Regions from separate parts of the Pseudarthrobacter sp. SSS035 genome, predicted to be linked through region 3. Evidence: riboswitches for the same ligand, from Rfam matches in the RefSeq annotation. Region 3 holds a riboswitch; each other region holds the start of a gene.
The links. Region 3 has a riboswitch for S-adenosylmethionine ahead of MUN23_RS17040 (aminotransferase class V-fold PLP-dependent enzyme). Riboswitches for the same ligand answer to the same signal wherever they lie in the genome.
Positions count from the first base shown of each region.

Region 1 (3,264 bases), 1.8 Mb from region 3:
CTCTACGCCGCGGGACGTGCCCTGGGGATCACCACCGCCATCATCCCCAGCGCACTCGACTCGTACTGGTGGACAGTTCCCGTCCTGATCCTGTCCGCCCTGCGGCACGCCGTGGTGGAAGAAGTCATTGTGGTGGGCTACCTCGTGGACCGCTTAGGCAAGTTCGGCTGGAGCATGCCCTTGGCCATCTTCACCAGCTCGATGCTCCGCGGCAGCTACCACCTTTACCAAGGCTTCGGGCCGTTCATCGGCAATGCAGTGATGGGTGTGGTCTTCGCCTGGCTCTACACGAAAACCAAGCGGATTATGCCGCTGGTCATCGCGCATGCGCTGTTGGACATCGTTGCATTCGTTGGCTTCAGCCTCTTTGGCCGGGCTGTGGGCCTGGGGTAAGACGGCCGTGGTTCCCGTGCCGCACAGGTGAACTGAACCGGGTCCGGCCTTAAAAGGATTCGGCCGCCATCGGTGGGTGGCATCATTGGCACCCGCTGATGGCGGCCGAAGCTATTGAACGTGCAATCAGATGGTGACTGCTCCCGTAGCGGTTTCGAAGGTTACGGACAGGATGCCCGGGGTTCCATGCGGAGCCACCCAGTCAACGGCCACATCCTCCAGCGGCTTCTCGACGGGTTCGCCCAGCCATTCCGTCACGCGTTCGGCGGAACCGGCTATGGTCAGGCAGCTCATCTTGACGTTGCTCTCATAGGCGTTGGACGGGTGCAGGGCGGGGTCGCCCTCCCACTTGAGCATGTACGGGACCTGGGGGTCCGCGATCAGGCCCAGGATGCCGATCTGCTTCCAGACCAGCTCGCGGCCGTCCGGGAACTTGCGGTTGCCGTTGACGGCGGCACGGCCCAGGCGGTCTTCGAACGGAGCGAGGTCGTCCACTTCGACGCACCAGCCCATCCAGCCGCCGCCGGCTTCGGACCGGGCCCGGACAGCCTGCCCGAAGGGAGCCTTGTCCGATGCCGGGTGGTTCAGGACCTCCACGACTTCCAGGTACTTATGGCCCGCGAGGGGAATAATCATGTTCCGGGTTCCAAACCGGGGGTGTACGCCACCCTTCACGGCTTCAACGCCGAGGGCGGACGAAATACGTTCGGTGGTGGCAACGAGGCCATCTTGTTCACAGGCGTAAGAGACGTGATCCATGCGCATGCCATCATCTTGGCACTTTGTGATCCGGCTCTCAGCTAAGGGTAGCCTTACCGGATTCCCGTTGCGTCACGAGTGGACATTTCCGGGCGGCCAAGGGCGCGGCGGACCCTGGCAGGGACGCGGCCGGCTGGCCGCAGAAGTGCTCCCGCGAAGTCATAACCAGTCACACGCTTAGCAATAGACCGGGGCGGTTCGTACACTCGAAGCAGGTCATGAGTGCCAGCGACAGCCCCGGCTTGCTGGCCGGCAACCCTCTTTTGCGGTGGGGTGCCCCGGGTGAGGACCTGGCCTGCCGGTCAATTGACGGTGGGCAAGCGCATAGAAAAGGTCCTGCCATGACGATTACGATTTCCCGTACTGCAGCACCCGGAAACGGGGTGGTCCGGTACGCCAGCATCGGCGGACTCGAGCTCGAAGCCGGCGGTTACCTCCCGGAAGTCACCCTCGGCTATGAAACGTGGGGAACCCTCAACGCGGACGGCTCCAACGCCGTCCTGATTGAGCACGCCCTGACCGGAAGCACGCACGTGACCCGCGGCGACAGTGACGAGCCCGGCTGGTGGGAACAGCTGGCCGGACCCGGTGCGCCGGTGGACACGGACCGGTTCTTTGTGGTCTCCATCAACATTGTGGGTGGCTGCTACGGTTCCACCGGGCCGTCCTCGGATGCCCCGGATGGCAAGCCGTGGGGGTCCCGATTCCCTTTGGTAACGCTGCGGGACACCACGGCGGCCGAGGCCAGGCTGGCTGACCAGTTGGGCATCCCGAGCTGGTACGCCGTGCTGGGCGGCTCCATGGGCGGCGCGCGGGCCCTGGAATGGGCGGTCACCTACCCGGAACGGGTTCAGCGGTGCGCCGTTATCTCCATCGGTGCCGCCAGCACCGCCGAACAGATCGCGTTCGCCCAGGCGCAGACGCTCGCCATCCGACAGGACAGCAATTTCAACGACGGCGACTACTACGGCGGTCCGCTGCCGGAGGACGGCCTGGCCCTGGCACGGCGCATCGCCCACATCACCTACCGCTCCGCCGAGGAGTTCCATGGCCGCTTCGGACGTTCGGCCCAGCACCCGGAATCGCCGTTCCAGGCGGCAGCGCTGGGGGAGCGGGGCCGCTACCAGGTGGAAAGCTACCTGGACCACCAGGGCAAAAAGCTGGTGCGGCGCTTTGATGCCAACAGCTACATCGCCATCACCGACGCCCTGATGAGCCACGACGTCTGCCGCGGGCGGGGCTCGCTGAATGAGGCCTTGGGCCGGGCCACCGCCAGGTTCTTCGTGGCTGCGGTGGACAGCGACCGGCTGTACTTCCCGTCCCAGTCCCGTGAACTGGCTGACGCGCTCCCGGGCGACGTGGACGTGCACGTTATTGAGGCCCCGATCGGCCACGACGGCTTCCTGACCGAGATCGGCCAGCTCGGCGTCCAACTCCGAAAGACCTTCCTCGTCTAAGCCCGAACGGACACTTGAGCCCCTTGCTATTAAACGCGAGAGGACACTTGAGCCCCCGGAATCAGGGCCTCAAGTGTCTGTGAGGATTTTAGTGGCTGGTCTGGGACTGGCTGGCAGAGTGGGTATTGGCCGTTCAGCCCCGTGGGATGTGACTCATTAAGTGTTTGGCCCTGCAAGGGGTGTCTTTGAATGGATCTGTCCATCCGCGGGGTGGCGGCCGGTACCACCCGGCCCACCTCGGTAACTTGATCAGAAGGTTGTCCGCCTCTTTGGGGGCGTGGCTCGTCACAGTGTTGTTCCGAAGTGACCTCTACCCGGACTGGTACCGGCCGTGTACGGCCCTGACCATATCCGCGAATAGAGGAAGGTGCCAGAACCGCTATGACTATCGTTGCTCATTCCCGCCCTTTTGTCGTCGGCGTCGATACGCACGCCAAGAACCATGTCTACGCCATCATCACCGGCAACACCGGTGAGCTGACCGCCACCCGGGACTTCCCCACCACCGGGGCCGGCATTACCCGCGCAATCGCCTGGGTCGCGCGCCGCACCGGCGCTGATCTGGCGACCTTGTGGGTGATCGAGGGTGCTGCTTCCTACGGCGCTCTGCTGGCCGGTTCCGTCGACGCCGCCGGCTACACGGTCGCCGAAGCCG
Region 1 covers NZ_CP096882.1:424,332-427,595, reverse strand. The annotation lists gene MUN23_RS02020 (CPBP family intramembrane glutamic endopeptidase) at 1-393, shown strand, start outside; gene MUN23_RS02015 (VOC family protein) at 520-1,158, opposite strand; SAM riboswitch class IV at 1,367-1,481, shown strand; gene MUN23_RS02010 (homoserine O-acetyltransferase) at 1,494-2,609, shown strand; gene MUN23_RS02005 (IS110 family transposase) at 2,991-3,264, shown strand, end outside.
Region 1: another riboswitch for S-adenosylmethionine. It lies ahead of MUN23_RS02010 (homoserine O-acetyltransferase); the one in region 3 lies ahead of MUN23_RS17040 (aminotransferase class V-fold PLP-dependent enzyme).

Region 2 (3,264 bases), 1.5 Mb from region 3:
GTGCCCAGGATGGCGCCGCCCAGGACGCGTCCCTGGCCGTCGATGTGCTTCGTGCCGGAGTACACAATCACGTCCGCGCCCAGCTGGCCGCAGCGCTGCAGCAGGGGAGTGGCAAAGACATTGTCGACGACGACGGTGGCCCCGGCGGCGTGCGCCAGCTCGCTGACCGCGGCGATGTCCACGATTTCCTGCATCGGGTTGGACGGGGATTCGAAGAACACTGCGGTGGTGGGCTCCGACAGTGCGGCCGCCCATTGCTGGAGGTCCGGGCCGTCCACAAACACGGTTTCCACGCCCCAGCGCGGCAGGATCTCGTTCAGGATCACAAAGCAGGAGCCGAACAGTGAGCGCGCGGCAACCACCCGGTCCCCGGCCGCCAACAGGGCGCCCAGGGCCGTGAACACCGCTGACATGCCCGATGCCGTCGCAAAGCACGCTTCGGTGCCTTCGAGCAGGCGGAGGCGTTCCTGGAAAGTGGCCACGGACGGGTTGCCGTACCGGGAGTAGACGAAGCGTTCGTCCTCGCCGGTGAAGGCGCGCTCGGCGGCGGCAGCGGACTCGTAGACGAAGCCCGAGTTCAGGAAGACCGGCTCCGTGGTCTCCTGGAAGTTGGTACGGTCCAGCCCGCCGCGGACCGCCTGCGTCTCGGCGCTCCAGCCGGCGGCGTCTGGGTTGAACGTCACTTGGCTATTCCCAGGTTGGTGGGCAGGCCGCGGTTCTTCCAGCCGTTGACGGTGCGCTCGCCGTAGCGGTCCGGCTCGCCTTCGAAACCCTCCAGGACGTTGTAGGAGGTGAAGCCGGCCTGCGTCGCGGCGATGGCGGCGGCGATGGAGCGCTGGCCCGAGCGGCAGAGGAAGACCAGCTCCGCGCCGTCGTCCTCCGGCGCCTGCTGCGTCAGGTCGGTGATGAAATCCGGGTTGGGGATGCCGCCCGGGAACGTCCACGGGATGAACAGGGGATCGTTGTCCGTGGCCTTCGTGTCCGGGATGCCGATGTGGGCCCATTCGCCTTCGGTCCGGACATCCACCAGGATGGCGCCCCGTTCGAGTTTGGCCCAGGCTTCCTGCGGGGTGAGGTCTCCGGCGTAGCTCACGCGTGGCCCTCGCCGTCGAAATCGAGGTCATCCACGGCGGAGGCGACGGCGGCGTCAGCGGTGGCGATGGCCGACGGGAGGATGAGTGCCTGCGCAACAATCACAACGCCGCCGTTGGACGTCGCGGCCGGGCTGCCGTGCAGGACATACCCTTCGGCCAGGGCAGTGGAAATACGTTCACAGAATGACCTGTCATCCGGCCCGGTGACAAGCCGGTACGACAGTTTCTCTTCAGGGGCGGGTGCGTCAGACACGACGGAACTCCTTCTTTCACGCTTGCAGCTCGAATGGGTCGATATGCCGAGTATTCACCTGAGGCACCCCGCCGCGAAAGGGAGGGTTGCCGACCGGCCAGTCAGGGCTTGGCGCCGGTTCTCATTACTCCCCAAAAACGTAACATCCGGCCCGCCCGGCCGCACCGCCGCCGTCGTCATGTTCCGTAACCAACGCGTTTTTCCGTGATCCCGCCGTGCTTCCGTAACGCCGGCGCCGACGGGACAATCGGGTCATGGGGAACATTCAGGGGCGTTCGTTGACGGGCGCCTGGGCACGCGTTTTGGCTGTGACGTTGTGCGCTGTGCCGGTGCTGGTGGGGGTGACAGGCTGCCGGAACATTTTCGCGCCGCCGCCCTGCATGCCGCCGGAGTTTTCCGTCTCGCCTGCCGCCGCGAAACCCGGCGACCAGGTCAGCGTCAGCGCCCCGGATACCACCTGCGATGCCCGCTACGGCACCGACGCGCAGGTCCAGGTGACGGTCAAGGACGCGACCGGTACCGCGGTGCTGGAAGAACTCGCTCCCATGTCCGACGACGGCGGCTTCACTTTCGTGTTCACCGTCCCGGCTGGCGTGGCTCCCGGGAAGGCCGGGGTCACCGCTTACCCGTACAACCTGGACTGGTGCGACGACACAGGGGTGAACAACCGGGCGGCTCCGGGGGCGCCGGCACTGGTCCGGGTTTCCTGCGCGGAACGCCTGGTGCCGCTGGTGGTCCTGGGCGGCTGAGGCTGATCCGCAGCTGAGGACGGGACCGATAGAGTTTACTGGGGCACCGGCCGCCGTCTCTGAAACAGCCGTCCTTGGGGGTATACACCAGCATGCCAACAGCCACAGCGCCGGCCAACAATGCCAGTCCTGCCGGGCGGACACGGCTGCGGGCCGCCGTCGGACTCATCCTCACTGGTGTCCTGGCCGTCCTGGCGGCGGGACTAACCGCCGGTACCGCCCGTGCCGCTGGCACCGCACCGGAGCCGGGAAAGCCCCTGCTGGGCGTTGTCCTTGAGTGGGGCGAGGATTCGGCGCAGGGCTTCGCCGAACGGTTGGGTGCCTCACCTGCGCTGCTGGGGCACGACATTGCCCTTCCCCTCCGGTCCGACGAGGAAAATGACATCAGGCAGTTCCTGGGGCAGGCCTCCGCCCTGGGCTCCCACGCCATGCTCACAGTGGGCCCGTCCGACCCGCTGGATCAGGTGGACGCGGCAGCCGCCCAAGCCTTTGCCAATAAAGTCCAGCAGCTCGCGGCCGGATTCCAGGGCCAGCTCCTGATCCGGTTCGCCCCGGACATGAACGCGAGCTGACGCAATGGGGGCAGCAGCCCCTCGGATACAAGGCAGCGTTCAGGAACGTGGCCGCCGCCTTCAAAGCCACTGACGACGCCGGCACGGTGATGGTGTGGCAGCCGTACCTCGGGCGGGACTACCCGTTTGAACGCCACCGGAATGCGCCTGCTACGGGTTCCGAGGGTTTCGCCGCGCTGGACACCAACGGTGACGGGACCTGGAACGGATCAGATGCCGCCTATGCGCCGTATTACCCCGGCGACGACGCCGTGGAATGGGTGGGGCTGACGGCCTACCACGATGACACCCGCGGCAAAACCGCGGTCAACACGCTTCCGGTGGAGGGTGAGCTCTCGGCCATGCTCACCCAGTCCGGCAGCGAGGACTTCTATTCCTCCTACGTGGACGGGCGGAACAAGCCCATGGTCCTCGAAACCTCGGCCTTCTACAGCCCGGCCACGGGCGGCGCCGCGAACCGGGACATCAAGGTGTCCTGGTGGGAACAAGTACTCGAGACGGGCACCTCTGCGCGTTTCGGCCGCATCGCCGCCGTCGTATGGGACGAACGGACCAGCACCCGCGACACCGGCGTGGCCATCATCGACTGGCGGCTG
Region 2 covers NZ_CP096882.1:2,210,427-2,213,690, forward strand. The annotation lists gene MUN23_RS10135 (O-succinylhomoserine sulfhydrylase) at 1-683, opposite strand, end outside; gene MUN23_RS10140 (rhodanese-like domain-containing protein) at 680-1,093, opposite strand; gene MUN23_RS10145 (DUF1737 domain-containing protein) at 1,090-1,347, opposite strand; SAM riboswitch class IV at 1,361-1,476, opposite strand; gene MUN23_RS10150 (hypothetical protein) at 1,602-2,096, shown strand; gene MUN23_RS23635 (hypothetical protein) at 2,189-2,668, shown strand; gene opgC (OpgC domain-containing protein) at 2,716-3,264, shown strand, end outside.
Region 2: another riboswitch for S-adenosylmethionine. It lies ahead of MUN23_RS10145 (DUF1737 domain-containing protein); the one in region 3 lies ahead of MUN23_RS17040 (aminotransferase class V-fold PLP-dependent enzyme).

Region 3 (3,264 bases):
GGCCCGGCCCGGCTCGCGTCCCTGCGGCGGCTGCTGGGCACGGATCCCCGCCTGGTGGGCCAGGAAACCAAGGAACTGGGCAGCATCGGCTAGACGGGACGCCGATGTCCCCAACACTGCGGCCCTGAGACGGTAGTTTGGAACCATGATCCAACCCGCTTCGAGCTACAACGATGACTTGCGCCTTGCCCATGTGCTGGCAGATTCCGTGGATGACCAGACCATGAGCCGCTTCAAGGCACTGGACCTCCGCATCGAGACCAAGCCGGACCTGACGCCGGTAACGGACGCGGACAAGTCCGCGGAGGAAGCCATCCGCGGCCAGTTGTCCCGCTCGCGTCCGCGCGACGCCGTGCTGGGCGAGGAATTCGGCAGTTCGGGCCATGGCTCCCGCCGCTGGATCATTGATCCCATCGACGGCACGAAGAACTTTGTCCGCGGCGTCCCGGTTTGGGCCACCCTGATCGCCCTCGTGGACGAAGGCGAACCCGTGGTGGGAGTGGTCAGCGCGCCCGCGCTGGGCAAACGCTGGTGGGCCGCCAAGGGTTCCGGCGCGTACATGGGCAAGTCCCTTGCCGCCGCAACGCGGCTCCGCGTCTCGGACGTCTCCAAACTTTCGGATGCCTCCCTGTCCTACTCCAGCCTGGGCGGCTGGAAGGAACGCGGCAACCTGGATGAGTTCCTGGGCCTGACCGAGGACGTGTGGCGCACGCGCGCCTACGGCGATTTCTGGTCCTACTGCATGGTGGCCGAAGGTTCCGTGGACATCGCCTGCGAGCCCGAACTGAACCTGTACGATATGGCTGCCTTGGTGCCCATCGTGGTGGAAGCCGGCGGCCGCTTCACCTCCTTGGAGGGACAGGACGGGCCGTTCGGCGGCAACGCCCTGGCCACGAACTCCATTCTGCACTCAGAGGTGCTCAAGCGTCTGAACCCGAATCTGGACGATCTCCTCTAGGCACTTTCTTCGAATTATCGACGGCGGACGCCTCCTCAAGGGGGCGTCCGCCGTCGTATCTTCGACAAATGAGACTGTTCCTCAAACGCGCGTAACAAAGTCCTTAACATTGGGCCGGGCTTCCTTTCTGCAGCGGCGGATGTTCTACGCTTCTTAACAGGTCACGAGTGCCAGCGCTAAACCCCGGTTTGCTGGCCGGCAACCCTCCATTCGCGGTGGGGTGCCCCGGGTGACGACCAGGCCGGTCCGGAATGGACACGGCAAGCGCGGGTTCCCGTTACCGGGAGTCCTTTTAGAGTGAGGTCTCCGTGACAACTGCCACCGTCTCCCCCAACACTGTTTCTCCCGACAGCGCCGCCCCCGCCAAGGCCGCTGCGCTGTTCAACGATGCCGCCGCCATTGCCGGCCGCCCCCTCTCTGCCGTCACTGGCGCGGAAATCCAGGCACCGCTGATCCAGGGCGGCCACATCCGGTACGCAAACCTGGACTACGGCGCATCCGCTCCCGCCCTCTCCGTGGTGTCGGCCTACCTCAACGAGATCCTGCCGTTCTACGCCAGCGTCCATCGCGGCGCCGGCTACGCATCGCAGATCAGCACGTCCGTCTATGAGAACGCCCGGGACATCGTGCGCGACTTTGTGGGCGGACGCCCGGACGACTCCGTCATCTTCACCCGGAACACGACCGACTCGCTGAACCTGCTGGCGGGTTGCCTGCCGGCGACGGACGGGCGGCCCAATGGCGATGTCCTCTACCTGGACATCGAACACCACGCCAACCTCCTGCCGTGGCAGGGAGTCCCGCACCGCAGCGTCGTCGCCGCGGACACCATCGTGGGCACCCTCGAGGTCCTCCGCGCCGAACTTGAGCAGGGCAACGTCAGCCTCCTCGCGGTCACGGGCGCCTCCAACGTCACCGGCGAGATCCTCCCGATCAAGGCCCTGGCCGCCCTCGCCCATGAGTACGGCGCGCGGATCGTGGTGGACGCCGCGCAGCTGGCGCCGCACCGGCGCATCAATATCAGCACCGACGACGTCGACTACCTCGCCTTCTCCGGGCACAAGCTCTACGCGCCCTTCGGCTCCGGGGTCCTGGTGGGCCGCACCGACTGGCTCGACGCCGGTACTCCCCACCTGGCCGGCGGCGGCGCCGTACGCGAGGCCAGGCTCGACGGCGTCAGCTGGGCCACCGGTCCGGCCCGGCACGAGGGCGGCTCCCCCAACGTCCTCGGCGCGGCCACACTGGCCCGCGCCGCCCAGGTCATCGCGTCCCTGGACCACGACCGCTGGCACGCCCACGAGGCGGCCATCCGGTCATTCCTGGTGGAAGGGCTCGGGAAGATCGACGGCGTCACCGTGCACCAGATCTTCTCGGACACGGACGCTGAAACGGGCACCATCGGCGTGGTGAACTTCTCCGTGGCAGGGTACGACGCCGGGCTTGTGGCCGCGTACCTGTCGGCCGAGCATGGCGTTGGCCTCCGGGACGGCCGCTTCTGCGCGCACCCGCTGCTCAAGCGCCTCGGCCTTCCCTCCGGTTCCCTGCGGGCCAGCTTCGGTGTGGGCTCACGGCTGGAGGATGCCCAGCGGCTCCTTGCCGGCCTGGAGCAACTCCGCCGGACCGGCCTGGGCTGGGACTACGTGGTGGACGCGGGCCGCTGGGTTCCGGCCAACGACACCCGCACGTACCCTCACTGGGCTCCCAACACGCCGGGCACCGCCGGCGCGGCTCCGTGCCTTGACGACTGACTGACGCTTTCCTCCCTTGGTTCCTGACCTGGCTGCCATCTGACTGCCGTCTGACCCAGCGGCTGCGGCCCATGCGGTAAATTCGAAGGATACCGATGGGCACAGTTGAAGGAGGCCGCACGTGGCACGGGGTGGCCCCAGGCTTGAGCACGGACGCCGTCTGGAACTCGGACGGAGTTTCCAGGATGGCGGCGAACATTACCAGCGCGTACGCCCTGGCTACCCTGCCGACTCAGCGGACTGGCTGATCCCTGCCGGGGCCGCGGACGCCGTGGACGTGGGCGCCGGAACCGGCAAGTTCACCGCCCTGCTGCTGGAACGCAGCCTGGCGGTTTCCGCCGTGGACCCGTCGCCGGACATGCTCGAACAGCTGCGGAGCCACTACGCGGCGGCGGACGCGACGCAGGGGACGGCAGAGGCGACGGGACTCGCTGACTCCTCGTTCGACGTCGTAAGCGTGGCGCAGGCCTGGCACTGGTGCGATCCGCTGCCGGCGAGCACCGAACTGGCGCGGATCCTGCGGCCCGGCGGAACGCTGGGGCTGATCTGGAACCAGCT
Region 3 covers NZ_CP096882.1:3,685,943-3,689,206, reverse strand. The annotation lists gene rsgA (ribosome small subunit-dependent GTPase A) at 1-93, shown strand, start outside; gene hisN (histidinol-phosphatase) at 146-958, shown strand; SAM riboswitch class IV at 1,118-1,231, shown strand; gene MUN23_RS17040 (aminotransferase class V-fold PLP-dependent enzyme) at 1,267-2,706, shown strand; gene MUN23_RS17035 (class I SAM-dependent methyltransferase) at 2,828-3,264, shown strand, end outside.